DNA from 2 places in the Micromonospora sp. NPDC005161 genome. Region 1 is predicted to be linked to the other one. Evidence: riboswitches for the same ligand, from Rfam matches in the RefSeq annotation. Region 1 holds a riboswitch; the other holds the start of a gene.
The links. A riboswitch is a leader RNA that binds a small molecule or an ion and turns the genes downstream of it on or off. The one in region 1 is predicted to bind ZMP and ZTP.
Positions count from the first base shown of each region.

Region 2: linked by a shared signal. The riboswitch ahead of ACWD5O_RS14770 (glycine hydroxymethyltransferase) and the one ahead of ACWD5O_RS30190 (bifunctional 5,10-methylenetetrahydrofolate dehydrogenase/5,10-methenyltetrahydrofolate cyclohydrolase) in region 1 are both predicted to bind ZMP and ZTP.

Region 1 covers NZ_JBSFYQ010000043.1:26,243-41,215, forward strand. The annotation lists gene ACWD5O_RS30180 (beta-galactosidase) at 228-2,231, shown strand; gene ACWD5O_RS30185 (DeoR/GlpR family DNA-binding transcription regulator) at 2,268-3,044, shown strand; ZMP/ZTP riboswitch at 3,097-3,179, shown strand; gene ACWD5O_RS30190 (bifunctional 5,10-methylenetetrahydrofolate dehydrogenase/5,10-methenyltetrahydrofolate cyclohydrolase) at 3,205-4,080, shown strand; gene ACWD5O_RS30195 (hypothetical protein) at 4,086-4,424, opposite strand; gene ACWD5O_RS30200 (TetR/AcrR family transcriptional regulator) at 4,690-5,412, opposite strand; gene ACWD5O_RS30205 (ATP-binding cassette domain-containing protein) at 5,468-6,463, shown strand; gene ACWD5O_RS30210 (ABC transporter permease) at 6,460-7,242, shown strand; gene ACWD5O_RS30215 (sporulation protein) at 7,385-8,344, shown strand; gene ACWD5O_RS30220 (hypothetical protein) at 8,419-8,796, opposite strand; gene ACWD5O_RS30225 (glycerophosphodiester phosphodiesterase family protein) at 8,970-9,848, opposite strand; gene ACWD5O_RS30230 (glycerophosphodiester phosphodiesterase family protein) at 9,845-11,011, opposite strand; gene ACWD5O_RS30235 (hypothetical protein) at 11,203-11,625, shown strand; gene ACWD5O_RS30240 (HelD family protein) at 11,705-13,999, opposite strand; gene ACWD5O_RS30245 (SGNH/GDSL hydrolase family protein) at 14,147-14,782, shown strand; gene ACWD5O_RS30250 (LolA family protein) at 14,896-14,973, opposite strand, start outside.
Region 2 covers NZ_JBSFYQ010000013.1:1,664-16,636, reverse strand. The annotation lists gene ACWD5O_RS14835 (PQQ-dependent sugar dehydrogenase) at 1-332, shown strand, start outside; gene ACWD5O_RS14830 (right-handed parallel beta-helix repeat-containing protein) at 379-2,055, opposite strand; gene ACWD5O_RS14825 (dihydrolipoamide acetyltransferase family protein) at 2,183-3,568, opposite strand; gene ACWD5O_RS14820 (alpha-ketoacid dehydrogenase subunit beta) at 3,565-4,581, opposite strand; gene pdhA (pyruvate dehydrogenase (acetyl-transferring) E1 component subunit alpha) at 4,578-5,744, opposite strand; gene ACWD5O_RS14810 (Lrp/AsnC family transcriptional regulator) at 5,923-6,357, shown strand; gene ACWD5O_RS14805 (DNA polymerase domain-containing protein) at 6,410-7,381, opposite strand; gene ACWD5O_RS14800 (hypothetical protein) at 7,478-7,804, opposite strand; gene ACWD5O_RS14795 (hypothetical protein) at 8,017-8,247, opposite strand; gene ACWD5O_RS14790 (histidine phosphatase family protein) at 8,390-9,121, shown strand; gene ACWD5O_RS14785 (NAD(P)H-hydrate dehydratase) at 9,105-9,974, shown strand; gene ACWD5O_RS14780 (S8 family peptidase) at 10,120-11,592, shown strand; gene ACWD5O_RS14775 (hemerythrin domain-containing protein) at 11,723-12,223, shown strand; ZMP/ZTP riboswitch at 12,299-12,388, shown strand; gene ACWD5O_RS14770 (glycine hydroxymethyltransferase) at 12,407-13,843, shown strand; gene ACWD5O_RS14765 (hypothetical protein) at 14,023-14,283, opposite strand; gene ACWD5O_RS14760 (aminoglycoside phosphotransferase family protein) at 14,547-14,973, shown strand, end outside.

The sequences.
Region 1 (14,973 bases):
GCAGGTTCAGCGCCGTGAATGCACATTCGGATCCCACGAGAATCCACAATGGCGAACACGAACGGCCATTGGGGCCTCAAGCTACCCGTCCGCCGGGCGCTGTCAAGAGGGCAATTCGCCTCCCGGAACCCAGTCGTGACACGGCCGTTACGTGGTAAACGTTGGAAAAGAAGTCGATGTTGGAACCTGTTGACTTTCGTGGGCTGCCGGGTGCAACCTCAGCTTTCATGCGGCGATGGCAGGGCAACGGCATCTATTTCGGCGGCGACTACAACCCCGAGCAGTGGCCTGAGCAGACCTGGTCGGAGGACGTCGAGCTGATGCGTCGGGCCGGGGTCAACCTGGTCTCCGTCGGCATCTTCTCCTGGGCCCTGCTGGAGCCCACCCCGGGCCGGTTCGAGTTCGGCTGGCTGGATCGGGTGCTGACCCTGCTGCACGACGGCGGCATCCAGGTCGACCTGGCCACCGCCACCGCCAGCCCGCCTCCGTGGCTGGCCCGCGCATACCCGGAGACGCTGCCCCGCCGGGCCGACGGCGCGATCCTCTGGCCGGGCGGGCGGCAGGCGTACTGCCCCAGCTCCCCGGTGTTCCGGGAGCGGTCGCTGGAGCTGGTACGCGCGGTCGCCGGTCGGTACGCCGAGCACCCGGCGGTGGTGATGTGGCACGTCTCCAACGAGCTGGGCTGCCACAACGTGCACTGCTACTGCGACGTCAGCGCCGAGGCGTTCCGCGACTGGCTGCGCGAGCGGTACGGCGACCTGGACCGGCTCAACGACGCCTGGGGCACCGCGTTCTGGAGCCAGCGCTACGGCGACTGGGCCGAGATCAACCCGCCGCGCACCGCGCCGACCTTCGCCAACCCCACGCAGCAGCTGGATTTCCTGCGCTTCTCCTCCGACGAGCAGCGGGCCCAGCTGCGCGCCGAACGCGAGCTGTTGAAGACGCTGGTCCGCCAGCCGGTGACCACCAACTTCATGATCGGCACCGGCATCAAGCACATGGACTACCACTCCTGGGCCGACGACGTGGACCTGGTCTCCAACGACCACTACCTGACCGCCGCCGACCCGCAGGCGCACCTCGGGCTGGCCCTCTCCGCCGACCACACCCGCGGCGTCGCGGGCGGTGATCCGTGGCTGCTGATGGAGCACTCCACCAGCGCGGTGAACTGGCAGCCGCGCAACGTGGCGAAGCTGCCGGGGGAGATGCGCCGCAACAGCCTGGCGCACGTCGCCCGGGGCGCCGACGGGGTGCTGTTCTTCCAGTGGCGGGCCGCCCGGGCCGGCGCCGAGAAGTTCCACTCCGCGCTGGTGCCGCACGCCGGGCCGGACACCAAGGTGTTCCGCGAGGTCTGCCAGCTGGGCGCGGACCTCAGGGCGCTGGCCGAGGTACGCGGCAGCCGGGTGGACGCCGAGGTGGCGATCCTGTTCGACTGGGAGGCGTGCTGGGGCGTCGAGCTGGACTCGCACCCCAGCGTGGACGTCCGCTACGCCGACCGGTTGACCGCCCTGTACGGCGCGCTGTGGCGGGCCGGCGTGACCGCCGACATCGTCCACCCGTCCGCCGACCTCAGCGGCTACCGGCTGGTCCTGGCACCCACCCTCTACCTGGTCCGCGATGCCGACGCCGACGCGCTGAGCCGGTTCGTCGAGGCCGGCGGCACCGCGGCGATCACCTACTTCAGCGGCATCGTGGACGAGAATGACCACATCCGGCTGGGCGGCTACCCGGGCGCGTTCCGGGAGCTGCTCGGCGTACGGACCGAGGAGTTCTTCCCGTTGCGCGAGGGCGAGCAGGTGCGGCTGGACGACGGCAGCACGGCCGACGTGTGGACCGAGTGGCTGCACCCGGAGGGCGCCGAGGTGCTCGCCTCGTACACCGATGGGCCGTTGCCGGGCGTGCCGGCGCTGACCCGGCGGCCGGTCGGCGCGGGCGCCGCCTGGTACGTCGGCACCCGGCTGGACGAGCCGGCCACCGATCGGCTGGTCGCCCGGCTGCTCGACGAGGCCGGCGTCCGCCCGGCGGCGCGGGCGCCGACCGGGGTGGAGGTGGTCCGGCGCCGCGACGGTGAGCGAAGCTGGCTGTTCGCGATCAACCACACCGGGAGCGAGGTACGGCTCGCGGTGACCGGCACCGAGTTGTTGACCGGAGCACGGTGCGCCGGTGAGCTGACAGTGCCGGCCGGCGAGGTGGCCGTGATCCGGGAGGATCGGGCTGACGGACCGGCCTGACCCGGTGACAGCCACGGCGCGAAGGAGGTTCCCCAGGTGCTCGCCCAGCAGCGGCAGACCGCCATCCTCGATCTGATCCGCCAGCGTGGCGGCGTACGGGTGAGTCAGCTCGTCAGTCGGTTCGGCGTGTCCGACATGACGATCCGGCGCGACCTGGAGGTGCTGGCCGAACGCGGGCTGGTGGACAAGGTGCACGGCGGCGCGACGCTGGCCGGGCCGGGCTCCGCCGAGGAGCCCGGCTTCGCCGCGAAGTCGATCCGCCAGCAGGCGGAGAAGCGGGCCATCGCCGAGCGGGCGGCGACCATGGTGGAGCCGGGGATGGCCATCGCGCTCTCCGCCGGCACCACCACCGCCGCGCTGGCCACGCTGCTCTCCGACGTACGGGGGCTGACCGTGGTGACCAACTCGATCCCGGTGGCCGACGCGCTCTACCAGAATCCGCGCGCCGATCAGACGGTGGTGCTCACCGGCGGCATCCGTACCCCGTCGGACGCGCTGACCGGGCCGGTGGCCGAGGCGGCGATCAGCGCGCTCAACGTCGACCTGCTCTTCCTCGGCGTGCACGGGCTCAGCCCACGGACCGGCTTCACCACGCCCAACCTGCTGGAGGCCGGGGTCAATCGGTGTCTGATCGGCGCCGCCCGCCGGCTGGTGGTGCTCGCCGACCACACCAAGTGGGAGACCATCGGCATCGCCACCATCGCCCCCTTGGAGGCGGCCGACGTGTTGATCACCGACGTCGGGCTGCCGGCGGAGGCGCGTACCGCGATCGGCGAGCAGGTCGGCGAGCTGGTCGTCGTCCAGGCCGGCTGACGGCCCGCAGCGCCCAGCCGGTTGGTCCGGTGCCCGGTTCGTCGGGCAGAATGGGTGGCGACGCGACTGGCGGCACCTGGGATGGCAGAACCATCGGGGAGCTCATCGCGGGGGTCGACCGCCTGGGCTTCCGCGCCGAGGAGAGCCATGCCGTCAACCGATGAGCAGACCACCCCGCGCACTGCCACCCTGCTTGCCGGGTCAGCCGGTGGCCGACGCGGTCCTCGCCGATGTTGCCGAGCGGGTGGCCGTGCTCCGCGCCGCCGGAGTCGTCCCGGCCCTGGCCACCGTTCTGGTCGGCGACGACGACGCAAGTGCCGGCTACATCGGCATCAAGCAGCGTCAGGCCGCCCAGTTGGGCTTCGCCTCGCCGCACCGCCACCTGCCCGCCGACGCCACGCAGGAACAACTCCACGAGGTGATCGCCGCCTTCAACGCCGATCCCGCCGTGCACGGGATCCTCGTCCAGTATCCGGTCCCCGACCACCTGGACTACGACGCGGCGTTGCAGAGGATCGACCCGGACAAGGACGTCGACGGCATGCATCCGCTGAACCTCGGTCGGCTCGCGCTCGGGCTGCCGGGGCCGGTGCCCTGCACGCCAGCCGGCATCGAGGCGTTGCTGGCCCACCATGGCATTCCGGTCTCCGGGCGCGAGGTGGTCATCCTCGGTCGCGGTGCCACGCTCGGGCGGCCACTCGCCACCCTCCTCGCCCAGAAGCGCCCCACCGCCAACGCGGCCGTCACCGTCGTGCACACCGGCGTCGCGGACTGGCCCCGATACACCCGCCGGGCCGACATCCTGATCGCCGCCGCTGGCGTACCCGGCATCATCCAGCCCGAGCACGTCAAGCCGGGGTCCGTCGTCATCGGCGGCGGCGTGCGGTACGCGGGTCGGCGGCTGCTGCCGGACGTCGACGAGGCGTGCGCCGAGGTCGCCGGGGCGATCACCCCCCGAGTGGGCGGGGTGGGCCCCACCACGGTGGCCATGCTCTTCCGCAACGCCGTGGCCGCCGCCGAGCGTCAGGTCGGCTAGGTCGGCTAGGGAGCATCGGCGGGCAGGCAGGGCCCGCGGTGGTCGGCCGGGCGCGCGCACCGCCGGCGACCGGGCATGATCCGGTCGCAGAACATCCAATGTCGTACGTGCTGCGCGTCCTCGGCCGAGACGGTGGCGCCGGTGACGTCGACCTGCGGAGTCGAGGCCAACGACCGGGCGATCGTACGGGCCAGGTCCAGCGCCCCGGCCAGGTCGGCGACCGTCACCGGCAGGTGGATCACGTGCCGGGGCGCCGGCTCCGCCGGTTCGGTGTACGCCTCGACGGCGAATCGCGGCAGCGGCGTGAAGAGCCCGCTGTACTGGTGTTCCCATCCCGGGCTCACGGCTGACGCCGCTCGGACCAGGCGCCCTGCCAGTCGCGCAGCGCCCGCTTCACGCGAGCGTTCTCCGCGCTGAGCCGAGCCAGCCTCGTCGGCGGCGTCAAGAGCGGCACGTTCGGGCGCGCAACCCACTGATCCCGGTTGCACCCTTCCAGGCGGTGGCGTCAGTTGATCGACTCGGTATCGCGGATGTCGGGGTGTCCCGCGACCGGGATACCCCGATTTCGCTGATGTCGAGTTGATCAACAAGGGGGAAGGGGCGGGGGTTTCAGGTTTTCCGGGCGAGACGCTGCTCGACGAGGACCTGGACGCCGTCGAGGATCCGTTGCAGGCCGAACTGGTACAGCCAGTCCCGGTCGGCCTCGGGGTCGTCGGTCGAGGCGAAGCCACCGCCGCTGAACGCGGCCATCAGCGCGGGGAACCGGGCCGGATCGATGATCCGGGTGAAGAGCGTCTCGTAAGGGTCGGCGTCGGCGATCGCGGTGGGCGCACCGGCCGCGTGGAACGTCAGGTCGGCGAAGCTGTGCGCCTGGATGAGCACGATGGCCGACACCTTCTCGTTCTCGTCGAGCGGAGTCGGGCCCAGGGCGCGCAGGCCGTACTCGAACCAGCTGAGCTGGTGCGGGGTGGCGGGTGGGCCGAACATCGACAGCGTCTGCAGGATCCACGGGTGGCGGCGGAGCTTGCGGACCGCGGCCCACGACCAGCGGTCCAGGTCCGACCGCCAGCCCTGGCCGGTCACCAGGTCCGCGGGTGGGGGGCCGACGGCGGCGTCCTGCATGTGCAGGATCAGCTCTTCCTTGTTCGCGACGTGCCGGTAGAGCGACATCGTGGTGAACCCGAGGCTCTTGGCGACCCGGCTCATCGACACGGCGCCGAGGCCGTCGGTGTCGGCGACCTCGATCGCGGCGCCGACGATGCGCGCCAGCGACAGCCCCTCCCGTGCCTCGGGGGCGGGCTTGGCCGTCCAGACCGCCTCGAGCGGTGACATCGCGCGTTCCATGAGGGGTTGATCCTATACCCGGTGTATGGCATACACTGAGTTTATGGCATACACAGTTGAACTTGAATCAGTGACGAAGCGGTTCGGCGGTGTCGCCGTACTCGATGGGGTCGACCTGCGGGTCGAACGCGGCAACGTCGCGGCACTGCTGGGGCCGAACGGGGCCGGCAAGACGACGGCGGTGAAGGTGCTCTCCACGCTGCTGCGTCCGGACGGCGGCCGGGCGGTGGTGGCCGGGCACGACGTCGTGTCCGCGCCGGCGGCGGTACGCCGATCGATCAGCCTCACCGGCCAGTACGCGGCGGTCGACGAGATGCTGACCGGCCGGGAGAACCTGGTCCTCATGGGCCGGCTGCGTCACCTGACCAGGGCAGCGGCGCGGGCCCGAGCCGACGAGCTGCTTGACCGCTTCGAGTTGACCTCGGCCGGCGGGCGGCGGGTGTCGACCTACTCCGGCGGAATGGCCCGCCGGCTGGACATCGCGCTGAGTCTCGTGGTCGAGCCCCGGGTCCTGTTCCTCGACGAGCCGACCACCGGGCTGGACCCGCGCAGCCGCCGCGACGTCTGGGGCTCGATCGCGGAACTGGCAGCCGCCGGAGTCACCGTCCTGCTCACCACCCAGTACCTGGAGGAGGCGGACCGGCTGGCGGACCGGATCACCGTGCTGCACGGCGGCCGGGTCGCCGCCGAGGGGACCGCCGAGCAGCTCAAGGCCCGGGTCGGCGGCGAAACCGCGCAACTTGTCCTGCCCGACGCCGACGCGCTCGCCCGCGCCGTGGCGGTGCTCGCCGCGAACGCGGTACCCGCCCGGGAGGACGCCGAGACGCTGTCCGTGCACGTACCCACCGACGGCACCGCGGCCGCGATACGAGACCTGCTGGGTCTGCTCCACGCCCAGGGCATCGAGGTGGACCGGCTCGCACTGCACCGCCCCAGCCTCGACGAGGTGTTCCTCGCGCTGACCGAGCAGCCGCTGACCGAGCAGGCGGCCGAGCAGTCGCCGACCGAGCGGGCGTCGGCCGTGGCGGTGACCCGATGACCACGCCTCAGCTGACCCGGATGCCCGGCGTGCTCGTGGACGTGAGCGCGCTGGTCGGTCGCGGCCTGCGACGATCGGTACGCAGCGTCGACGCGTTGATCACCGCGATCCTGCTGCCGGTGCTGATCCTGCTGGCGTTCGTCTACGTCTTCGGTGGCGCGATCGAGACGGGCACCCGGTACCTGACCTATGTCGTGCCGGGGATCGTGCTGATCTGCGCGGCCTTCGGCTCGGCCTCCACCGGCGTGGGGGTGAACCAGGACATGACCACCGGGATGATCGCCCGCCTCCGTTCGTTGCCGGTCCTCGGCTCGGCGGTGCTGATCGGGCACATCGTGGCCAGCGTGGCGCGCAACCTGGTGTCGACGGCCGTCGTGGTCGCGGTGTCGCTCCTCCTCGGCTTCCGGCCGACGGCCTCGGTGCTCGACTGGGTGGCCCTGCTCGGGCTGCTGGCTCTGTTCATGTGCGGGATATCGGCGCTGTCGGCCGCGTTCGGCCTGCTGGTGACGAACGCGGAGGCGGCCGGCGCGTTCTCCTTCGTGGTGCTGTTCCTGCCGTACGTGAGCAGCGCGTTCGTGCCGCCGGAGACGATGCCGGACTTCCTCCAGGGGTTCGCCCGCAACCAGCCGATGACGCCACTGGTCGAGACGGTCCGTGGGCTGCTGGTGGGTGGTCCCGTCGCCGAGTCGGCCGCGGCCGCGCTCGCCTGGGCCGTCGGGTTCCTGGTGGTGGGCGTGGCCGCGTCCGGCGTGCTGTTCCGGCGCCGAGCGAGCCGCTGACACGACACAACACGCCGACATGGCGACACGCAGTGCCCACCGCCAGCACTTCACAGCCATCTCACAGGGCCTCTCGATAGGGTGCCCACGAGTCAACGTCCGACTCCATGGTGGAGCGGTCGGCTGTCGCACAGGAGTTCCGATGGTCTTCAAGAAGATGTTGAGCGCGTTCGGTGTCGGCGGTCCCAGCGTGGACACCGTGCTGACCAACCCCAACACCCGGCCTGGCCTGACCCTTGACGGGCAGGTCAACCTCGTCGGCGGTGACAGCCCGGCGGCCGTCGAGCAGGTGGTGATCGGCCTGGTCACCCGGGTCGAGGTCGAGGGACACGACACCGAGTACGCGGGCACCATGGAGTTTCACCGCATGGCCGTCAGCGGCCCGCTCCAGCTCGCGCCGAAGCAGCAGCTCTCGCTGCCGTTCCAGCTGCCGGTGCCGTGGGAAACCCCGATCACCGACGTGTACGGCCAGCGCCTGCACGGCATGACGATGGGCCTGCGCACCGAGCTGGCCGTGGCCCGTGCCGTGGACAAGAGCGACCTGGACCAGGTGGCGGTGCACCCGCTGCCGGTGCACGAGCGGATCCTGGAGGCGTTCCAGCGGCTCGGCTTCCAGTTCAAGCACGCCGATCTTGAGCGCGGTCACATCCGGGGCGTCCAGCAGACGCTGCCGTTCTACCAGGAGATCGAGTTCTTCGCGTCGCCGCAGTACGCCAACACGATCCGGGAGGTCGAGCTGACCTTCGTGACCAGCCAGCGCGGGGTGGACGTGATCCTGGAGTGCGACAAGCGTGGCGGCTTCCTCAGCGCCGGGCACGACGCGTTCGGCCGATACCAGGTGTCGCACGCCGACGTCGACCGGGTCGACTGGGCGCAGATGGTCGACGGCTGGCTGCGCGAGACCACCTCCCGCTACGGCAGCCTGCGCTCCCAGGGCTTCGGGCCGGGGCACGGGCGCGGGCATGGCCGGGGGCACGGGATGGGCGGCATGGTGGCCGGCGCGGCGCTCGGCGTGGCTGGCGGCATGATCGCCGGCGAGATGATCGAGGACGCCTTCGAGGGTGACTTCGGTGGCGACTTCGGTGGTGACTTCGGCGAGTAGTCGTCCAGACGCGACAGTGGCCTCCGGGAGATTCCTCCCGGAGGCCACTGCACGTAGTGCTACCGCGTACCCGGTCAGTGCCGGGCCTTGCGCTCTTCGCTGCTGCGGTGGTTACTGCCAGCCTTGGCCAGTCCGCGGCTACCGAGGTAACCCAGCGTCAGCAGGGTGATCAGGAACCAGGCATTGTTGGCGCGGAAGATGTCCACCCCGGCGGAGTTCTTCCCGACAACCTGCGAGGCGACCAGTACGCCGGCCACCGCGATCAGGTAGATCCAGAACTCGGTGGTCTTGAACGCTTGCTTGGTCTCCGTACCGGGTGCCTGCATGTCGTTCCGGCGCCCGTCCTGCATGACCGGCATCTGCCGGGTCTGCGTGTTCTGCATCGACGCCGGGTTCTGGACGTCCGACGTCGGCCGGTTCATCGGCCGGGTGGAAGCAGCCTGCGTGCTCATCTGGTCCTCCTCAGGATGCGATGAGTCGTACCTGCATTCCCTCGCCCCGCTACCGCGTTTCGGCCACGGCACGGTTCGTGTTCAGGCGGGGACACCCCCCGACTACCCGAGCCCCCTGAGCAGGTAACACCCGACCGCCGGCCAAAAAGATCCCGGCCGGCGGTCGGGTGCGGTCAGCGCAGGCCGTTGCGGACCGCGACGCTCACCAGCAGATCCGGGTCGTCGGTGATGATGCCGTCGACACCGAGGTCGATGACCCGCTGCATCACCCGCGCGTCGTCGACGGTGTACGGGATCACCTTCAGGTCGTACCGCGTCTGAAGCGTCCGCACGTCCGGTCCGTGGAAGTATGCCGGGTTCTCCCGCAGGTACCAGTCGGGCGAGGCGACCGTGCCCTGGTGCGGGTCGTGCACCTGCCAGTTCGCCGACACCGTGCCGGCGCCCGCGGCCCGGGTCAGCCTGCCGAGGTCCTGGGACTTCCACCAGTCCAGCCCACCGGTCCACGGGCTCTTCACCGACGGGTCGCCGTACACCGCCTCGAGCGAGCACTCGTCCGCGAGGGTGGTGCACTCGGCCGGGCCGTACTGCCAGACCAGGCCGACCGTGCCGATCCGGCGGTCGAGCTGCCGGGCGTAGGTGATGGTGCGCCAGTCGAACGACTGGATGGTGGCCCGGTCGGTGAAGCCGGCCCGCTGGATCGCGCCGACCAGCTTGCGGGTGAAGCTGCGGTACGGCTCGGTGTCGTTCACCACCGGGCTGATCTTCGTCTCGATGTTCATCCCGATGTCACTGCGGCCACTCGCCTTCACCAGGGCGAAAACCTCGTCCAGCGTGGGAATCCGGGCACCCGGCGCGGGCACCTGAGCGGGCAGTTCGGGCAGTGTCTTCGTGCCGCAGTCGACGGTCTTGAGCTGCGCCAGGGTCAGCTCGTGCACCGGCTTGCCCACGTACGGGAAAGAAGGGTCACCGGGGCGCACCGGGGCGGTGTCGACGCAGTGCGAGCCGTTGACTGTGCGGTCGTGCAGCACCACGAGCTTGCCGTCGGCGGTCACCCCGGTGTCCAGCTCCAGCGTGAGATGGCCCGGTTGGCCAGCGCGTTCGCGAAGGCCGGCAGGGTGTTCTCCGGCCGGGTGGCTCGACCGCCGCGGTGCGCCTGGATGTCGAACGGCGCCGCGTACGCCTTCGGCAGCCGGTAGGCGCGCTGCGCCAGGAGGGCGCGCAGCCGGTCCGGGTAGTCGGTGATGATGCCGTCCACGCCGTCGTCGATGAGCTTGGTCATCGTCGGCAGGTCGTCGACCGTCCACGGGATCACCTTGATCCCGTAGCGGTGCGCCTCGGCGACCATCTCCCGGGTCACGTACGGCTTGTAGCCCGGGTCGGTGACCGTGCCGTTCTGCGGGAAGCCGTGCACCGGGGAGAAGGCGCTGGCGCCGAAGCTGCGGATCGCCTTGATCGGGTTGCCGCCGAAGTCGTCGATGTCCAGCCCGCCGAGCCACGGCGAGGCGCCCGGCTGGCCGGTCTGCAGGAAGTCGTAGTTGGTCAGGGCGACCAGCGGGAGCTTCGGCTCGACCTGGCGCATGCGCATCAGCGCGCCCCAGTCGAAACTCTGGATGGTGACCTGCTTGAGCAGCCCGGCGGCGCGGATCTCGGCCGCGGTGACCCGGACGAACTGCTCGCGGGGCGCGGTCTCGCTCGGCGCGCCGGCCTCCACCTTGGTCTCGACGTTGAGCTTGACGTCCTTCGCCCGATAGCGGTTGACCAGGGCGAACACCTCACGCAGTAGCGGCATCCGGGCACCCGGCACGGCGAGCTGGCCGGGCTTGTCCGCCAGCGTCTTCGAACCGCAGTCGAGGGTGCGCACCTGGGCCAGGGTGAGCGTGTTGATGTACTTCCCGACGTACGGGAACTCCGGGTCACCGGGCGACACCGGGGTGGTGTCGACGCACTTGGTGCCGGTGACCTTCCGGTCGTGGGTGACCACGGCCTGACCGTCCTCGGTGATCTGCACGTCCAGTTCGAGGGTGCTCACCCCGAGCTGGAGGGCGTTGCCGAAGGAGGCGAGGGTGTTCTCCACCCGCAGCCCGAGGCCCCCGCGGTGGGCCTGCACGTCGAATGTCCGGTCCGGTCGCGGCTTCGCCTGGGCGGGCACCGCGAGCCCGGTCGTCACCGTCGCGGCCACCAGGGCCGCGACGGCGGTACGGCGTACTCTGCGCACGCTGTCATCCCCTCCCGCCGGTGGGCGTCTCCCACCGGTCGCCGGACAGCATGGGCATCGTGGACAGCCGGCAGGCGGCCGGCGGACGGCGTGACGGTGAACCGGGGTGGACGACCTCCGGGCCTCGGCGGGTTTGGCCGGCCGGCCGTCGGGCACGCAGTCAGTTCCACAGCTTCTGCGAGGTGATGGACGTGCGTGAGGACGACATGCGGCAGGACGCCGCCCGCCAGGCCGAGGACCGGATCGCAGGCGGCGTGTACGGCAAGGGCGCCGTCGACGAGGTGACGGTGCCGCGCACCGATGTGGAGCGGATGATTCAGCAGGACGACCCGGACGATCCGGCGAAGGTGCGGGTCGATCCGCAGGTGCTGCGCGACGGCGGCCCCGTCGGGGGGCAGGGCGCGTTGACCACCACCGGTGGCACCGCCGGTCCGGCGAGCGTTCGCCGGGTGGCCCGGCAGCCGGAGCGGCACCGGGGCAAGGTGGCCCCGACGACGACCGGCGACGCCACCACCGGCGGTCTGAGCACCCCGATGGGCGGCGGCACCAGCGACCAGTCCACGTCCGCGACCGGTCCGGGCAAGTCCATCAGGGACAGGTCCGTCGGCGACTGACCCTGTCGAGCGAGTTCGCACCGCCGCCCCCGCCGAGCGACCACTCGGCGGGGGCGTTGCGGTTTCCGGGGTACGCCGGTCAGCTGCTCGGGCGCAGGATGCCCAGGCGTTGGGTGGCGCGGGTGAGAGCCACGTACAGGTCGCTGCGCCCGCGCGGCGACTCGGCCACCATCCGGTCCGGATCGACCACCAGCACCGAGTCGAACTCCAACCCCTTGGCCTGCGCGACGGTCAGCACCACCACCCGGCTCTCCAGCTCCGGATGCTCGCCCACCGCGGCCTCCGGCAACGCCGCGGTCACCGTCGCGCCCAGCGCGTCCACCCGGCCGGCCGGCACGATCACGCCGAGCCGGCCCTCGGCCAGCCCGGACGCCTCCCGGGTGGCCGCCGCCACCAACTCCGCGGCCAACTGCTCGTCCGGCACCGTCCGGTCCCACGGCGGTACGCCGCTCTCCCGCACCGAGCGCGGCGGCCGCAGTGCCGGGTCGATCTCGGCCAGCACGTCGGCGGCGACCGCCATGATCTCGGCCGGGGTGCGGTAGCTGACCGTCAACTCGGTCAACCGCCACCGCTGCGCCACGTACGGCGCGAGAGCATCGGCCCAGGAGGGTGTGCCGGTGAGCGCGCCGGTTTGCGCCACGTCCCCGACGATCGTCATCGACCGGCTCGGGCAGCGGCGCATCAGCAGCCGCCAGGCCATCGGTGACAGTTCCTGCGCCTCGTCCACGATGACGTGGCCGAACGCCCACTTCCGGTCGGCGGCGGCGCGCTGCGCGGTGGTCAACCGGTCGGCCTCCTCCTGCCGCTCCAGCAGCCGGTCCGCGTCGATCAGGTCGGTGACGCCGAGGATCTCACCACCTTCGGCCTCGTCCTCGACGTCGATCGACCGGGAGCCCCGGGCGATCTCCAGCACGCCCTCGGCGTACTCCCGTTCCATCCTGCGGATCCGGTCCCGCCGGGCGGCGGCGGCCCGCTCGTCCTCGCCGAGCAGCTCGGCGGCCTCGTCCAGCAGCGGCACGTCGGCCGGCGTCCAGCCACCCGGCTCGCGGTGCAGCCGGGCCCGTTCGTCGTCGGTGAGCATCGGCGCGGCGGCGGCGATCCGGTCCGGGTCGGCGTACAGGTCGGCGAGCAGGCGCTGCGGGGTCAGCACCGGCCAGAGCCGGTCGAGGGCGGCCCGGATCTCCGGTTCGTCGCGCAGCTCCCGGCGGATCTCGGCGCGGTCGGCCTCGTCGAGCAGGTTGTCCCCGCCCAGCGGGTCGGCGCCGATCCGCTCGGCCACCTGGACGGCGAGCGCGTGCACGATCTCCACGTCGAAGAGCGCCCGGGCCAGGTTGTGCGGCCGGTCCGCGCGGCGCACCCGATCCCGGGCGGTGCGCACGGTCTCCGGGTCGAGGGTCAGCGCCTCCCGCTCCACCTCGATCTCCAGCGGCTCGTCCGGCACCCACTGCCGGTCCCGTACGGCCCGCGCCAGCACCTCGGCGAGCACCGCCCGGCCCTTGAGGGCGGCGGTCTCGGCGGGCTCGGTCCGCTGGGCGCTCACCCCGGGAAAGAGGTCCCCCTGGGTACGCAGCAGCACGCCGGTCTCGGCCAGGGTGGGCAGCACCTGGGAGATGTAGCGCAGGAAGGTCGCGTTCGGGCCGACCAGCAGCACGCCCCGGCTGGACAGCTCCCGCCGGTGTGTGTAGAGCAGGTACGCCGCCCGGTGCAGCGCGACCGCGGTCTTGCCGGTGCCCGGGCCACCCTGGACCACCATCACCCCGGGCAGGTCGGCGCGGATGATCCCGTCCTGCTCGGCCTGGATGGTCTCCACGATGTCGCGCATCCGGCCGGTCCGGCCGGCGTTGAGCGCGGCGAGCAGCGACGCCTCACCGGTCAGCTCCTCGTGCGCGCCCGGAGCGGCGGTGGAGATGTCCAGCACCTCGTCGTTGAGCCCGGTCACCTTGCGCTGGCGGGTACGCAGGTGCCGGCGACGGCGTACGCCCTGCGGGTTGGCGGCGGTGGCGAGGTAGAACGGGCGGGCGGCGGGGGCCCGCCAGTCCATCAGCAGCGGGTCGTAATCGCCGCTGGTGTCGAAGATGCCGATCCGGCCGATGTAGTGGCGGGCGCCGTCGTCGCCGTCGAGGCGGCCGAAGCAGAGACCGTTCTCCACGGCGGAGAACTGCTCGACCTGGTCGGCGTACATCCGTACCGAGCTGTCGCGCTGGGAGCGGTCCTGCAGGGTGCCGCCGGTGTTGCGCAGCTCGCCGGTGAGCCGCTCGGCGGCCTGCTCACGCAGCCCGTCCAGCCGGTCGTAGAGCATCGAGACGTACTCCTGCTCGCGACCGATCTCGTCGTCAAGCGGCAATTCGCCGGAACCGCCGGAGTGCCTTGACAAGCCGTCTCCCTAAAGATTAGAATCCTTTACAGGAACGGCTTTGAGCCGTTCTTTTTTGTGCCCTCGAACAGTTGAAGATAGCGCGTCCCGCCGGCCTCGACCACGCTGACCGGGGCGGCGCGCCCGGTGATCACGAGGTGGCGGCGGATGATCCTGCGGACCGGGCAACGGGTGCTCTTCATCGGCGACAGCATCACCGACTGCGGCCGGCGAGACACCGCGGCGCCCTACGGCGCCGGCTACGTCAGCCTCGTTCGTGCCCTGGTCGGCTCCCGCCACCCCGAGCTGGACGCGGAGTGGATCAACCGGGGTGTGAGCGGGGACACCGTGCGGAACCTGGCCGCCCGCTGGGACGACGACGCCATCGCCGAGCGTCCGGACTGGCTCTCGGTCATGATCGGCATCAACGACATCTGGCGGCGCTACGGCGACCGGCCCGACGAGGCCGTCCCCCTCGACGAGTACGAGCACACCCTGCGCGACCTGCTCCGCCGTGCGGTGGACGCCACCGGCTGCCGGCTGATCCTCGGCGACCCGTTCCTGATCGAGGCGGACCGCGGCGACCCGCAGCGCGCCGACACCGACCGGTACTGCGCCGTGGTGGCCGCGCTGGCCACCGAGTTCGACGCGGTGCACGTGCCGACCCAGGCGGCGTTCGACCGGGTGCTCGCGGTCAGCCCGGCGAAGCGTTGGGCCGACGATCGGGTGCATCCGCACCTTCCCGGCCACGCGGTGCTCGCCGACGCGTTCCTCACCGCCCTCGGCGCGACCGCCACCCCCTGACGCCGCCGCCCAGCGCCGGCTGACGGTCCGCTTCGCTCGACCACGGCGCCACCGGACACGACGGCGCGCCGGGCCGACCCGGTGGGTCGACCCGGCGCGACAACACCGGCAAATCAGCCGCGGGCGACCTGGTACAGCCGCTCCGGGGTGACGGCGCCGGCGAGCACCCGGCCGTCGTCGGTGAGCAGCAC
Region 2 (14,973 bases), on a different contig from region 1:
TCGTCGCCCCGCTGGCCGGGCAACCCTTCCAGTTCGGGCAAACGGTCGCGTACCAGGTGAAGGTCACCGATGACCTGCCGGTGGACTGCTCCCGGGTGAAGGTCACCTACGTCCTCGGCCATGACGAGCACGGGCACCCGCTCTCCTCGGCGACGGGGTGCTCCGGCACCATCGCCACCTTCGTCGACGGTGGGCACGGCGGTGCTGACAACCTCACCGCAGTCTTCGTGGCGGAGTACACCGACGCGCCGACCGAGCCGGGCGTACCGCCGCAGACCGGCACGGCGACGGTCGTGCTGGATCCCGACCCGGTGGCCGGTCTGGCCGGCTGACCGGTCCTGACGACGGCGGCGGCCGGTGCACTCCGGCCGCCGCCGCTCAGCCCCAGTCGCTGTCGTCGTGGTTGTCGCGCCAGCGGCCGCCCACCGGCGGGGTGTCCAGCCGCAGCCCCTCGTCGGCGTTGCCGCCGAGGTCGTTCCCCTCGACCCGGCAGTCGACGCAGCTGCCCCGCTCGGTGATCCACAACCCGTTGGTCTGGGTCCGGCTCTCACGGTTGTCCCAGATCCGGTTGCCCCGGATCGTCGCCGAATCGCACGCCGCGTCGATGGTGATGCCGGCCCGCCGCGCGGGCGCCGGGGACAGCTCGTACCGGCAGCCCGGCGGCGGGATGTCCCCGCTCCATGCGCTCAAGGCGTCGGGGCGGACCGGGGCGAGGGTGAGCTCGTCGCCGGTGTTCGAGGCGACCAGCGCCACGGATCGTCCGACCCGCAGCACCTTGCCCCGGTGCCCGTCGTGCGGCCAGTCGGCCGCCCGGTCCACCAGGGACCGCTCGCTGTAGCGGACCGTCTCGCCAGCACCGCCGGCCGCCTGCGCGAACTGCCGGCCGTTGTTGCGGATCCGGTTGTTGAGCAGTACCGCGTCGACCATCGGATGGTCGACCCGGACCGCGTCCAGTCCATTGCCCCAGAACTCGTTGCTCTCGATCACCACGTCCCGTGCCGGGCCCTGGTAACCGCGCCCGAGGTCGTGCCCGTGGTAGCCGTTCCGGCCGTTGTCGCTGATCCGGTTGCCCCGGATGGTGTAGGGGCCAGAGGTGTTGCCGATGCTGATCCCGTCGCCGATGTTGCCGTCGATGACGCAGTCGGTGAGCAGCCCACCCCGACCGGCCACGCCCGCGGTGCCCTCGGCCGAGACGTCGAAGCCGGCCTCCAGGTTGTCGGCCATCGTGCACGCGGAGACGATCAGCCCGTCCGCGCCCCAGTCGGAGATGCCGAACCGGTTGCCCTGACTGTGGCAGCCGATGATGCGGTACCCCCGGGGCGGGGACCAGTAGTCCTTCTGGAGTTCCAGGAAGATCCCGTTGGTGCCGTTGGCCAGGGTGGTGGAGTTGACGATGGTCAGCCGTTCCACCGCGCCCCAGCCGCCGATGCCCACGCCGATTCCCGCGCCGCCGATCTGCTCGCCGTTGTCCAGCCGGCCACAGCCGACCACCACCACACCGTCGATCAGGCTGTCCTGCAGGAAGTCGCACCCCAGCCCGGTGGCCGCGGTGTGGTGGATGTAGAGGTTGCGGAAGACACCGCGCACCACGTACTGGAGGCCGAGGCCCTTGGCCAGGTAGTTGTACTCGGCCATCGCCACCCCGGAGCCGTCGATCTCGAAGTCGGCGAAGGTGCAGTCGGCGATGTGCCGGTCCCGGCCCGCGCCGTGCTGCAGGACGGTCCAGTACGCCAACGGGGTCGGGTCGACCCGGTTGCACTCGTTGCTGAGCAGGAACCGGGTCGCCGCCGGCCCGGCCCCGACCAGCGAGACGCCGCTGCGCCACACCGTGCCGGCGTCCCGGATCGAGTAGATGCCCGGTGGGCAGTAGATGACGCGGGCCCGCCCGTCCGCCGCGTAGCCGTCGCCGAGCCGGTCCACGAGGGCAGCCAGCGCCGGCTGGTCGTTGGTTCGGCCGTCGCCGCACAGCCCGTACTCCCGCGCGTCGCAGTGCAGCGGCGCGCCGGCCGAGGCGGGCCGTCGCTCCCGGAACGCGTTGGGTACCTGGTACGCCACGAACCGGCTCCCTTCGACGCGGCGGTGCACTCCGCGGGGCCGACTTCCCGGTGACACGTTGGGGAAACCCCGGGCGTGCGCCGGCCCCGGCGCCGCACGGGCAGCGCCGGGGCCGGGGTACGCCGGGTCAGACGGCGGCGATCAGCAGCGCCGGCCGCTCCACGCAGTCGGCGACGTGCCGCAGGAAGCCACCGGCCACCCCACCGTCGCAGACCCGGTGGTCGAAGGTGAGGCTGAGCTGGGTCACCTTGCGCACGGCGAGCTGCCCGTCCACCACCCACGGCTTGTCCACGATCCGCCCCACGCCGAGCAGTGCCGCCTCGGGATGGTTGATGATCGGCGTGGAGCCGTCCACGCCGAACACCCCGTAGTTGTTCAGGGTGAAGGTGCCACCGGTCAGCCGGGCCGGCGCCAGGGTGCCCGCCCGCGCCGCCGCGGTGGTGGCCGCGAGTTCCGCGGCCAGCTCGGCGGTGGTGAGCCGCTGGGCGTCGCGCAGCACCGGCACCAGAAGGCCCCGGTCGGTCTGCGCGGCGATGCCCAGGTGCACCCCGGCGGACTGGACGATCCGCTGGGCCTCGGTGTCGACCCGGGCGTTGAGCTGCGGGAACCTGCGCAGCCCGGAGAGGCAGATCCGGGCCAGCAGGGCCAGGATGCTCACCGGCGCGTCCGGCGTCGCCGCGTTGATCGCGGCCCGGGTCTCCAGCAGCCCGGTGGCGTCCACGTCGACCCAGATGGTCACCTCGGGGATCTCCCGCCGGCTGCGGGAGAGCTTGTCGGCGATCGCCTTGCGGACGCCGGTGAGCGGGACGATCACATCGCCGTCGCCGCCCGGGATCACCGTCGCGTGCGGGTCCGGCACGGCCGCCAGCCGGGGGGCGGGCGCGGCCAGCGCCGCCTCCACGTCCGCGCGACGGATCACCCCGCCGGGCCCGGTGCCCCGCACCGTGCCCAGGTCGATCCCGCGCTCGCGGGCCAGCCGCCGGACGATCGGTGAGATGACCAGGGCGGCCGGGGCGGTCGTGCCGGCCGGGGCGCCGCCGGAGGACGCCTCGGTGCGGCCCGCCGGGCTGCCCGCGGCGGCCGGACCGGAGACATCGCCGGACGCGACGTCGGTGGGCTCGGGGGCCAGCGCCAGCCGGGGTCGGCGTCGGCGTCGGGTCGTCCCGCCGTGCCCGGTGCCGTACCCGATCAGCACGTTGCCGGAACCCGCGCGCTCCTCCTCGCGGTAGGTGGCGTGCCCGGCCGGCTCGGCACCGCCGTCCAGGGGCGCGATAGTGATCAACGGCTGGCCGACCGGACGGACCTCACCCGCCGCGCCGTGCAGGGTGACCACCCGCCCGGCGTACGGGCAGGGCACGTCGACGACCGCCTTGGCGGTCTCCACCTCGACCACGCTCTGGTCGACCGTGACCACGTCGCCGACCGCGACCCGCCACTCGACGATCTCCGCCTCGCTCAGCCCCTCGCCCAGGTCGGGCAGGAGGAAGACCTGCGTCCGCTCGACCGTGGTCATGCCGCGCTGCCCTGCATCGACCAGCGCGGGTCCGGCTGGTCGTCCCACTGCAACCGGGCCACCGCGTCGAGCACCCGGTCCACCCCGGGCAGGTGGGTGTGCTCCAGCATCGGCGCCGGGTACGGGATGTCCAGCCCGGCCACCCGCAGCACCGGGGCGTGCAGCGCGTGGAAGCAGCGCTCCTGCACCCGGGCGGCGATCTCCGCGCCGACGCTGGCGAACCCGGGCGCCTCCTGGATCACCACGCACCGGCCGGTGCGCCGGACGGAGGCGGTGATCGTGGCGTCGTCGAACGGCACGATGGTGCGCACGTCCACCACCTCCAGGTCCCAGCCCTCCTCGCGGGCGGCGTCGGCGGCCTCCAGCGCGACCGGCACCGCCGGCCCGTACGCCACCAGGGTGGCGTCGCGCCCGGGCCGGCGCACGACCGCCCGGCCGAACGGTTCGGTACGCGCCGGCAGCTCCGCGTCGGCGCTGGCGAAGTAGAGCTTCTTGGGCTCCATGAAGACCACCGGGTCCGGGTCCTCGATCGCCTCCCGCAACAGGGAGTACGCGTCCTGCACGGTCGCCGGGGTGACGACCTTCAGACCCGGGGTGTGCGCGTAGTACGCCTCGGACGAGTCGCAGTGGTGCTCCACCCCGCCGATCCCGCCGGCGTACGGCACCCGGATGACGATCGGCACGCTCAGCGCGCCCCTGGTGCGGTTGCGCAGCTTCGCCACGTGCGAGGCGATCTGCTCGAAGGCCGGGTACGCGAACGCGTCGAACTGCATCTCGACCACCGGCCGCAACCCGGACATGGCCAGGCCGACGGCGAAGCCGACGATGCCGGCCTCGGCGAGGGGGGTGTCGAAGCAGCGCTTCTCGCCGAACCGGGCCTGCAGGCCGTCGGTGATCCGGAAGACGCCGCCGAGCTGGCCGACGTCCTCACCGAAGACGACCACCCGCTCGTCGGCGGCGAGGGCGTCGGCGAGCGCGGTGTTGAGGGCCTTCGCCATGGTGGTGGCCATCAGGCGTCACCCTCCTCGTCGTGCGCGGCGGCCAGCTCGGCGCGGACCTGCTCGCGCTGCTCCAGCAGCTGCGGGGTGGGCTCGGCGTAGACGTGGTCGAAGAGGCTCAGCGGGTCGACCGCGGGCTGCTCGTTCATCCGGGTCCGCAGGTCCGCCGCGTACGCCTCGGCCTGCTCGGCGATCTCGGCGACCGCCGCGTCGTCGAGCACCCCGCGCGAGCGCAGGTAGGTCTCCAGCCGGGTGACCGGGTCCCGGTCCCGCCAGGCGTCGACCTCGGCGCCGTCACGGTAGCGGGTCGCGTCGTCGGCGTTGGTGTGCGGCTCCATCCGGTAGGTGTGCGCCTCGACGAGGAACGGCCCCTTGCCGGCGCGGGCGTGCTCCACCGCGCGGGTGAGCACGGCGAGCACCGCGACCGGGTCGTTGCCGTCGACCTGCTCGCTGGGCACGCCGTAACCGACGCCCTTGTAGGCCAGCGACGGCGCCGCGGTCTGCCGGGACAGCGGGACGCTGATCGCGTACCGGTTGTTCTGGACGAAGTAGACCACCGGCGCCTTGAACACGGCGGCGAAGTTGATCCCCTCGTGGAAGTCACCCTCGCTGGTCGCGCCGTCGCCGATGAAGGCCAGCGCCACCGTGTCGCGCCCCTGGTACGCCTCGCCGTGCGCCAGCCCGGCGGCGTGCACGCACTGGGTGGCGAGTGGCGTGCACTGCGGTGCGGTCCGCATCGCGGCCGGGTCGTAGCCGCAGTGCCAGTCGCCGCGCAGCAGGGTGAGCACCTCGACCGGGTCGATGCCCCGGGCGACCAGTGCCATCGACTCGCGGTAGGTGGGGAACACCCAGTCGGTGTCCCGGACCGCGAGCACCGCGGCGACCTGGCACGCCTCCTGTCCCCGGGAGGACGGGTAGACGGCGAGCCGGCCCTGCTTGGTCAGCGCCGTCGCCTGGGTGTCGAACCGGCGGCCGAGCACCATCCGGCGGTACAGCTCACGCAGCGCCTCGACGGGCGGCTCCGGGTAGTCGGTGCGGGCGGGCAGCGGGGTGCCGCTCGGGTCGAGCAGGCGGACGGGCTCGGCGTCGGGCAGCAGCGGGCGCGCCGGGTCGGGCGGGGTGGCCGCCCGACGGGTGCGCGGGGATGCCCTGCGGACCGCCTGGGGAGTGGTCGTCACGGCGGAACCTCCTGGGACGTGTGGTGGGCCTATGCTTCCGCCTGTCGGATGATTGACTCAAGATCCAGGTCGAAGGCGGGACGGTTGGCATGAGAAGGGCGCATCAGTGAGCCAGGAGGCCACCGACGGGGTGGGCCGGGCGACCGGATCGGGACGATCGGCCCGACCCCTGGACGAGGTGGACCGGCGGATCCTCGGCGAGCTGGTCCGTGACGGGCGGACCTCGGTGCGCACCCTCGCCGAGCGGATCCACATCTCCCGCACCAACGCGTACGCCCGGGTGGAGCGGCTGCTCCGCGACGGAGTGATCACCGGGTTCCGGGCCCAGGTGGCGCCCGTGGCGGCCGGCCTGGGCACCTCGGCGTACATCGCGCTGACGATCGAGCAGAACACCTGGCGGGAGGTTTCCGCGGAGCTGGCTCAGGTGCGCTACATCGAGCACGCCGCGCTGCTCGGCGGCGACCACGACGTGCTCGCGCTGGTCCGCGCACCGGACAACGCCGCGCTGCGGGACGTCGTGCTGGGCCGGGTGCAGAGCATCCCGGGGGTGCTGTCCACCCGCACCTGGCTGGTCTTCGAGGAGTTCGACGGGGCGGGCAGCCCCTGGGCGTGAGGTGCAAGGAAGGGTCCCCTATTAACGCCTGGCGTTAATAGGGGACCCTTCCTTACCGCTCCGGCGGGGCCTCCAGCCCCTCCCGGTCGGCCAGCTCCAGCAGTGGCTCCAGCGAGTGCCGGTCGCCGTCCAGGCCGGCGTGTGGGTCACCCCGCTCCGCGAACCGGGCCGGCACGGAGAGCACGTCGAAGTCCTCCGGGCGGGCGTCGTCCAGCTCCGCCCAGTCCAGCGGCGCCGACACCAGAGCCTGCGGCGTGGGCCGGATCGAGTACGCCGACGTCACGGTGTGGTCCCGGGCCATCTGGTTGTAGTCGACGAAGACCGGCTTGTCCCGCTGCTCGCGCCACCAGGTGGTGGTGACCAGCTCCGGCAGGCGACGCTGCATCTCCCGGCCCAGCGCGAGCACCGCCCGCCGGCACTCGCCGAAGCTCCACCGCGGCTCGATCGACAGGTAGACGTGCAGGCCCCGGCCTCCGGTGGTCTTCGGGTAACCGGTCATGCCCAGCTCGGCGAGGAACGCCCGCACCTCGTGGGCCACCGGCACGACCTGCGCGAACTCGACGCCGGGCATCGGGTCGAGATCGATGCGCAGCTGGTCGGGGCGCTCCACGTCGGCGGCGGTCACCGGCCACGGATGAAAGCGCAGCGTCCCCAGGTTGGCCGCCCAGATCACCACGGCCAGCTCGCTCGGCGCGACCTCGTCGGCGGTACGGCCACTGGGGAAGGTGATGTGCGCGGTGCGCACCCACTCGGGCGCGCCCGCTGGCAGCCGCTTCTGGTAGAACGCGTCACCCCGGTTGGTCTGCCGGGTGGCGATTGTCGCGCCCTCGAAGACGCCACGCGGCCAGCGTTCCAGCATGGTCGGCCGGTCCCGCAGCGCCCGCAGGATGCCGTCGCCCACCGCCAGGAAGTAGCGGACCACGTCCAGCTTGGTCAGCCCGCGCTCGGGGAAGTACGGCTTGTCGGGGCTGGAGACGCGGACCAGCCGCTCCCCCACCTGGATCTCCTCCGCCGCCGTGGCCACGCCCACGAGGGTACGACGCCGGCGGGCTCCTCGCGGTCATCGACCGGAGACGAGCAGGGCGCGACGCGGACCGATCTGCCCGGCCCGCGGGCCCGGTCAGGTGACCAGGAGGACGCCGACCAGGATCAGCGGCAACCCGACGAACAGGAAGATGCCGACGCCGGTGAGCACCCGCCCGCCCCCGGCCTCCTCGCGCTCCGGCGCGAGCCCGAAGGTGGCACGCGGGCCGAGCATGCCGATCCGGCTCAGCGTCAGGTCGCCGGTCACTCCGAACAGCGCGCCCACCACCATCAGCGCGATCCCCAGTCGGCCGGTGTAGTCACCCCCGTCGACCGCCACCCAGACCGCTGCGGCGGCCCCGACCAGAACAGCGGCGATCAGGAACAGCAGCAGCGCTTCGCGCAGACCCCGGACGACCGTCATCGTCGATTCCACCCCTCCGTCTCGGGGCGGCCCGGCCGTCCCGGACGGACATTGTTCCCCATCGACCTCCTGCGGCGCTGTCCCGAACCGGACCGGACCGCGCGGCATCGAGGGGATCGCCTGGACGTGGGTCGATGTGCCGTCGGGGGTCAGCGCGGCGGATGCCGGTCATCGACCGGCATCCGCCCGCGCCCGGGCGACATTCGCCGCGGTCAGCGCTTCTCCTGCTGCATCCGGGACATCAGCATCTGCTTGCCCTGCTCACCCGCCTTGCGGCTGTTGTCCTGGATCAGGCGGAACCAGTTGGCCAGTTCACTGTCGCCATGCTGCTCGGCGTCGGCGATGTACGTGTCCATCCGGTACACGTTCTCCAGTGACATCTGCAACGCCCGGATCAGGTCGTAGTTCTTGTCCTTCACCGGGCTGATCTGCTCTTTGACCATCGTCGCCACGGCGCACCTCCCCTGTCGGCTCGCGGTGAAGCCCACGCTTACCCGACCGAGTGGCGTTCACGCCCGACCCCCGACCCCCGACCTGCGCCGGTGGCGCGGTTACCCGGCAGCCGGGCCGGGTAGGGGGTGCCGCATGGCCGAACTGGCAACCTTGTGGATCATCCGACATGGCGAGAGCACCGCGAACGTGGCGGCAAGCGAGGCCGAGTCCTCCGGTGCCGACCTGATCGGGCTCACCCACCGGGACGCCGACGTGCCGCTCTCCCCCACCGGCGAGGACCAGGCCCGGGCCACCGGCCGCTGGCTGGCCGGGCTGCCCGCGGACCGGCGCCCGGGCGTGGCGGTGGTCTCGCCGTACCTGCGCGCGGTCTCCACCGCCGAACTGGCACTGCACGGCACCGGGGTGCCGCTCAGCCGGGACGAGCGGCTGCGCGACCGGGAGCTGGGCATCCTCGACGGGCTGACCGGGCACGGGGTGCGCCGGCGGTTCCCGGACGAGGCCGACCGCCGCGCCCGGCTGGGCAAGTTCTACTACCGGCCGCCCGGCGGGGAATCCTGGACCGACGTGGCGCTGCGGCTGCGGACGCTCCTCGGCGACCTGCGCCGGGACCATGCCGACCAGCGGGTGCTGCTCTTCGGCCACGACGCGCTGGTCTTCCTGCTGCGCTACCTGGTGGAGGGGTTGACCGAGCCGGAGCTGATGGCGCTGACCGGCGAACACGTCATCGCCAACTGCTCGATCACCCACTGGTCGGTCGACACCGACGGCCGGCTGGCGCTGGCCGGGTTCAACGAGGTGGGCCACCTACGCCGGCAGGGCGCCCAGCCGACCAGGGAGGACGAGATCCATGCCGAGCCGGTCTGAGGTGAAGGTGATCACGCCGGGGCTGCTGCGGAACTGGGAGCTGCCGATCCCGACCGGCGGCAAGGAGAGCCGGGGCACCGTGCTGGTGGTCGGCGGCTCCCGTTTCACCCCCGGGGCGGTGCTGCTCGCCGGGGTCGCCGCGTTGCGCGCCGGCGCGGGGGTTCTCCAGCTCACCGCCGCCGAGTCCACCGCTGCCACGCTGAGCGTCCAGGTGCCCGAGGCGCTGGTGATCGGGCTGCCGGAGACCCCGACCGGCGCGGTCGCCGCGGACCGGGACGGCCAGCTCGGCGAGTTGATCGGTCATGCCGACGTGGTGGCCCTCGGGCCGGGGCTGAAGGGGATCGACGAGACGCGCGAGCTGCTGCGCCTGGTCCTGGACGCGGCGGGGCCGCGCACCCCGCTGGTGCTCGACGCGTACGCCCTGGGCGCACTCAGCCACGAGCCGGGCCTGCTGGTCGGCTCGGGGCGACCGGCGGTGCTGACCCCGAACGTCACCGAGGCCGGGCACCTGCTCGGCCGCGACCCGGGCGACGACCTGGACGCCGAGGCGGCCGAGCTGGCCGTCCGGTACGAGGCGGTCGTCTCGCTCTACGGCCACGTGGCCACCCCGGACGGGCGGCGCTGGCGCGAGGAGAGCGGCGACGCCGGGCTGGGCACCTCGGGCAGCGGGGACGTGCTCGCCGGGCTACTGGCCGGGCTACTCTCCCGGGGCGCCGAGCCGGCCCAGGCCGCCTGCTGGGCGTCGTTCGCGCACGCGGTGAGCGGCCAGCGGCTGATCCCCCGGTACGGCCGGATCGGCTTCCTGGCCCGGGAACTGCTCGACGAGATCCCCCGCACGCTGGCCACGGTCTGACACCTTTCGTCCCACCTGCCGGGGTGTGTGTAACGCCACACCGACCGTCCGCGCTCGACTACCAGAGACGGGCATCCCGCCCGCCCTCGGCCGGTCACTCCCCGCCCGGGAGCGCACCGGTTGGTCCCCGCTCCTGGGAGTCCGCGTGAAAAACCTCCGCAACAAGACACTGGCCGCCGCGTCCGCGGTGACGCTCGGGGTCGGTCTCGCCGTCACCGGCGCACTGGCGCCGGCCACGGCCGCCGGCCCGGACACGACGTTCCTGGTTCTCGCCCCGCAGGGCGCGGCGAACGACAGGGCCGCTGCCCGGGTGGCCGCCGCCAAGGGCACCGTGATGGCCAGCTACGAGCAGATCGGTGTGCTCGTCGCCCGCTCCAGCAACCCCGACTTCGCCACCGAGGTGGCGGGAGCCGGGGTCGAGTCGGTGGCCGCGACCACCGGGCTCGGCACCGCTCTCGACGAGGGCGAGACCGTGGAGGTCTCCGCCGCCGACCTCGCCAGCGCCACCGGTGACCCGACCGCCGAGCCCCTGTTCGGCCAGCAGTGGGACATGCCGATGATCGGCGTCCCGCAGGCCCACGCCGTCACCACCGGAAGCGCGGACGTAGTGGTGGGCGTGCTGGACAGCGGCATCTCCTCCAGTCACCCCGACCTGGCCAGCCAGATCGCCAAGGACAAGAGCACGTCCTGCCTTGGCGGCGTCGTCGACACCACCGAGGCGGCCTGGAACCCGACCACATCCGATCACGGCACCCACGTGGCGGGCACCATCGCCGCCGCCATCAACGGCGTCGGCGTCACCGGCGTCGCCCCAGGCGTCAAGGTGGCCGCCGTCAAGGTGGTCAACAACGACGGCTTCATCTACCCCGAGGCGGCGGTCTGCGGCTTCCTCTGGGCCGCCGAGCACGGCATGAAGGTCACGAACAACAGCTACTACATCGACCCGTGGGAGTTCAACTGCCGCAACGACGCGCGCCAGCGACCGGTGTGGCAGGCCGTGCAGCGTGCCATCCGCTATTCGCACAGCAAGGGCGTGCTCAACGTCGCGTCCGCGGGCAACTCCAACGTCGATCTGGCCCACAAGACGGTCGACGCGGGCAGCCCGAACAACGGGACGCCCGAGGTGCGCGACATCAACAGCGCCTGCCTCGACCTGCCGGCCGAGGCGCCGGGCGTGGTGACCGTCTCGGCGGTGGGCCCGACCGGGGAAAAGAGCTACTACTCCTCGTACGGCCAGGGTGTCGTGGACGTCACCGCTCCGGGTGGTGACACCCGGTTCCGCACCCAGGGTGCCCGGTCGACGCTGACCGACGGCATCCTGTCCACCACCTTCAACACGGCGACGCGGACCAACGGCTGGGGCTACAAGCAGGGCACCTCGATGTCCGGCCCGCACGTCGCCGGCGTCGCGGCGCTGGCGGCCTCGGCCCACCCGGACATGTCCCCGGGCCAGCTGGCGTCGTTCCTGGAGCGCACGGCTCGGGCGCAGAGCTGCCCCGCGGGTGTCTACAACCCGGTCCCGCTGCTGGGTGCCGTCTACGACGCGACCTGCTCCGGCGGGGCGCGGAACGGCTTCTACGGCGCGGGCATGGTGAGCGCGTACGGCGTGGTCCGCTGACCAACGGTACGACCAGTGTGGGGCCCGGCGCTTCGGCGCCGGGCCCCACCCGTTCGGGGTAACCCTGTTTCCGCAGTTCATCCCTCGGGTACGGGATCGACACCAGACGAGATCCAGGGAGGTCATGCCGGTGTCGACCGATGCCATCGTCCTGCTCAAAGAGGACCACAAGGAGATGCGCCGCCTGTTCAAGGCCTTCCAGGATGCCGAGGAGGGGCCGGCGAGCCAGCGGCAGAAGCTGGTGGGCCAGATCCTGGAGGCTCTGACGGTGCACACCTACCTGGAGAACGAGGTGATGTACCCGGAGATCCGCCGGCTCCTGCCCGACCTGGAGGACGACATCCTCGAGTCGTACGAGGAGCACCACGTCGCCGACCTGCTCTGCTTCGAGCTGGCCAGCATGGACGCCGACGACGAGCGCTTCAACCCCAAGACGACGGTGCTGATCGAGAACGTGACGCACCACGTCGAGGAGGAGGAGCAGGAGTGGTTCCCCAAGGTGCGCGAGCAGCTCGGCCGTAAGCAGCTCCAGGAGATCGGCGAGAAGATGATCGCGCTGCGCGCGGACGCGCCGCGTTCGCCCGGCGAGCCGAAGGCGATCAAGAAGGCGATCGATGCCGTGACCGCCTGAGCGGTGCTCGACCAACCACCCCGGCGGTCGCGTCCGGAGGTCGGCCGGGCGGGCCCGGGCCGGCCCGGTAGGATCGGCGCGGGCCGTTACTGGCGCGTGGGGATGGAGAACCATCGGGGAGCGGCCCCGTCACGAGGACGTTTGCCGAGCGCCTGGGCCTTCCGCACGTCTGTAGGAGGTCGCATGTCGCGCAACGCCGAGTCCACCGCATTCCGGAGTGCCCTTGAGGTGATCCGGGCTGTCGAGCCGCGGGTGGCCGACGCCATCGGCGCCGAGCTGACCGATCAGCGGGAGTCTCTCAAGCTCATCGCCAGCGAGAACTACGCCTCCCCGGCGACCCTGCTCGCGATGGGCAACTGGTTCAGCGACAAGTACGCCGAGGGCACCGTCGGGCGCCGCTTCTACGCCGGTTGCCAGAACGTCGACACCGTCGAGGCGCTCGCCGCCGAGCACGCCCGCGAGCTGTTCGGCGCGGCGCACGCCTACGTGCAGCCGCACTCGGGCATCGACGCCAACCTGGTCGCGTTCTGGGCGGTGCTGGCCGACCGGGTGGAGTCCCCCGCGCTGAAGAAGGCGCAGGTGCGTCAGGTCAACGACCTCACCGAGGCCGACTGGTTCGCGCTGCGCCGCGAGCTGGGCAACCAGCGGATGCTCGGCATGTCGCTGGACGCCGGCGGCCACCTCACCCACGGCTTCCGGCCGAACATCTCCGGCAAGATGTTCGACCAGCGCAGCTACGGCACCGACCCGGCGACCGGCCTGATCGACTACGACCGGGTGGCCGAGGCGGCCCGCGAGTTCAAGCCGCTGATCCTGGTCGGCGGCTACTCGGCGTACCCCCGGAAGGTGAACTTCCGGATCCTGCGGGAGATCGCCGACTCGGTCGGCGCCACCTTCATGGTCGACATGGCGCACTTCGCGGGCCTGGTGGCGGGCAAGGTGTTCACCGGCGACTTCGACCCGGTGCCGCACGCGCACATCGTCACCACCACCACGCACAAGTCGCTGCGCGGCCCGCGTGGCGGCATGGTGCTCTGCCAGCCCGAGCTGGCCGACCAGGTGGACCGGGGCTGCCCGATGGTGCTCGGTGGCCCGCTGCCGCACGTGATGGCCGCCAAGGCGGTCGCCCTCGCGGAGGCCCGCCGCCCCGACTTCGCCGACTACGCCGAGCGGATCGTGGACAACGCGCAGGCCCTCGCGGAGGGGCTGCTGCGCCGGGGCGCGAAGCTGGTCACCGGCGGCACCGACAACCACCTGGTGCTGATCGACGTGTCCGGCTACGGGCTCACCGGCCGGCAGGCCGAGCAGGCGCTGCTGGACTCGGGCATCGTCACCAACCGCAACTCGGTCCCGCACGACCCGAACGGCGCGTGGTACACCTCGGGCATCCGGGTCGGCACCCCGGCTCTGACCACCCGGGGCCTGGGCACCGCGGAAATGGACCAGACCGCGGAGCTGATGCACACGGTGCTCACCCAGACCACGGCCGGCGCCAACGCCGACGGCACCCCCTCGAAGGCCAAGTACACCCTCGACCCGGCCCTCGCCGACAAGATCGCCCGCCAGGCCACCGAGCTGCTGGCCCCCCACCCGCTCTACCCCGCCATCGACCTGGCCTGACGCTCAGGCTGGTCGCCGCGCCGGGCCGCCTCGATCACGGTGGGTAACGCCGTCGGTGGCGCTCGCTCGGACGAGTGCGATACCTCTGAGTCATCGATATGACTTAGAGGTATCGCACTCGCGGAACCGACCTGGCCGACACCGGCCGGCCCCGCACCGGTCCGGCGGGCGGGCGCGCCTCAGGCTAGGGGGCGCTTGAGGTGGTAGCGGTGAACCTCGGTGCTGCCCTGGACGTTGTTCACGTCCTCGGCGGCGGAGACCAGTTCCCAGCCCTCCCGGCCGACCCGATTGAGGTGGGCGATGGCGGTGTCACCGAAGGCGGTGATGTCCCTGCGCGACCCGTCCGGCGCGTACCAGACGAACGAGACGTGAAAATTGCGGCCCTGTCCCTGATAGCGGCGGACGAGCAGGGCGTACTCCCAGGCAACCATGCGGCCCATTATGACCGCCGCCGGCTGCCAGCGCGCAGCTCGGCGGGCGGCCGACCAGCACCTCGGCTGCGCCCAACGCGAGCGCCCGCACCAAGACGTCCACTGTTACCACCACCGTCCGGCAACCCGCCGCGACGACCCGGTCCAGCAGGTCGCGGACCAGTGCCCGCCCACGTCGATGATGGGCTTCGCAACCCGCACCCGCCACCGACCCCAGCCGTCCGGCGTAAAGTCGGTTGCGGACCTAGTCCGGTCCCCGCAGGCTCGGGCGGATGAACGCACAGGACCTCCCCGACGTACCCGACACCGACGACGCCGTGGCCGGCCGGATCGACGAGGCACTGGTCCGCCGCCTGGTCGCCGACCAGTTCCCGCACTGGGCCGAGCTGCCGGTACGCGCGGTGGAGGTCGACGGCTGGGACAACCGCACCTTCCACCTGGGCGACGCGATGACCGTGCGGCTGCCCAGCGGCGAGGGGTACGCCCTCCAGGTCGCCAAGGAACAGCGCTGGCTGCCGGTGCTCGGCGAACGGCTGCGACTGGAGGTGCCCACCCCCCTGGCCCACGGTCGGGCGGGCGCCGGCTACCCGTACCCGTGGTCGGTCTACCGATGGATCGACGGACGGACCGCCCGGCCCGAGCGGATCGACGACCTGACCCGATTCGCCACCGACCTCGCCGGCTTCCTGCGCGCCCTAC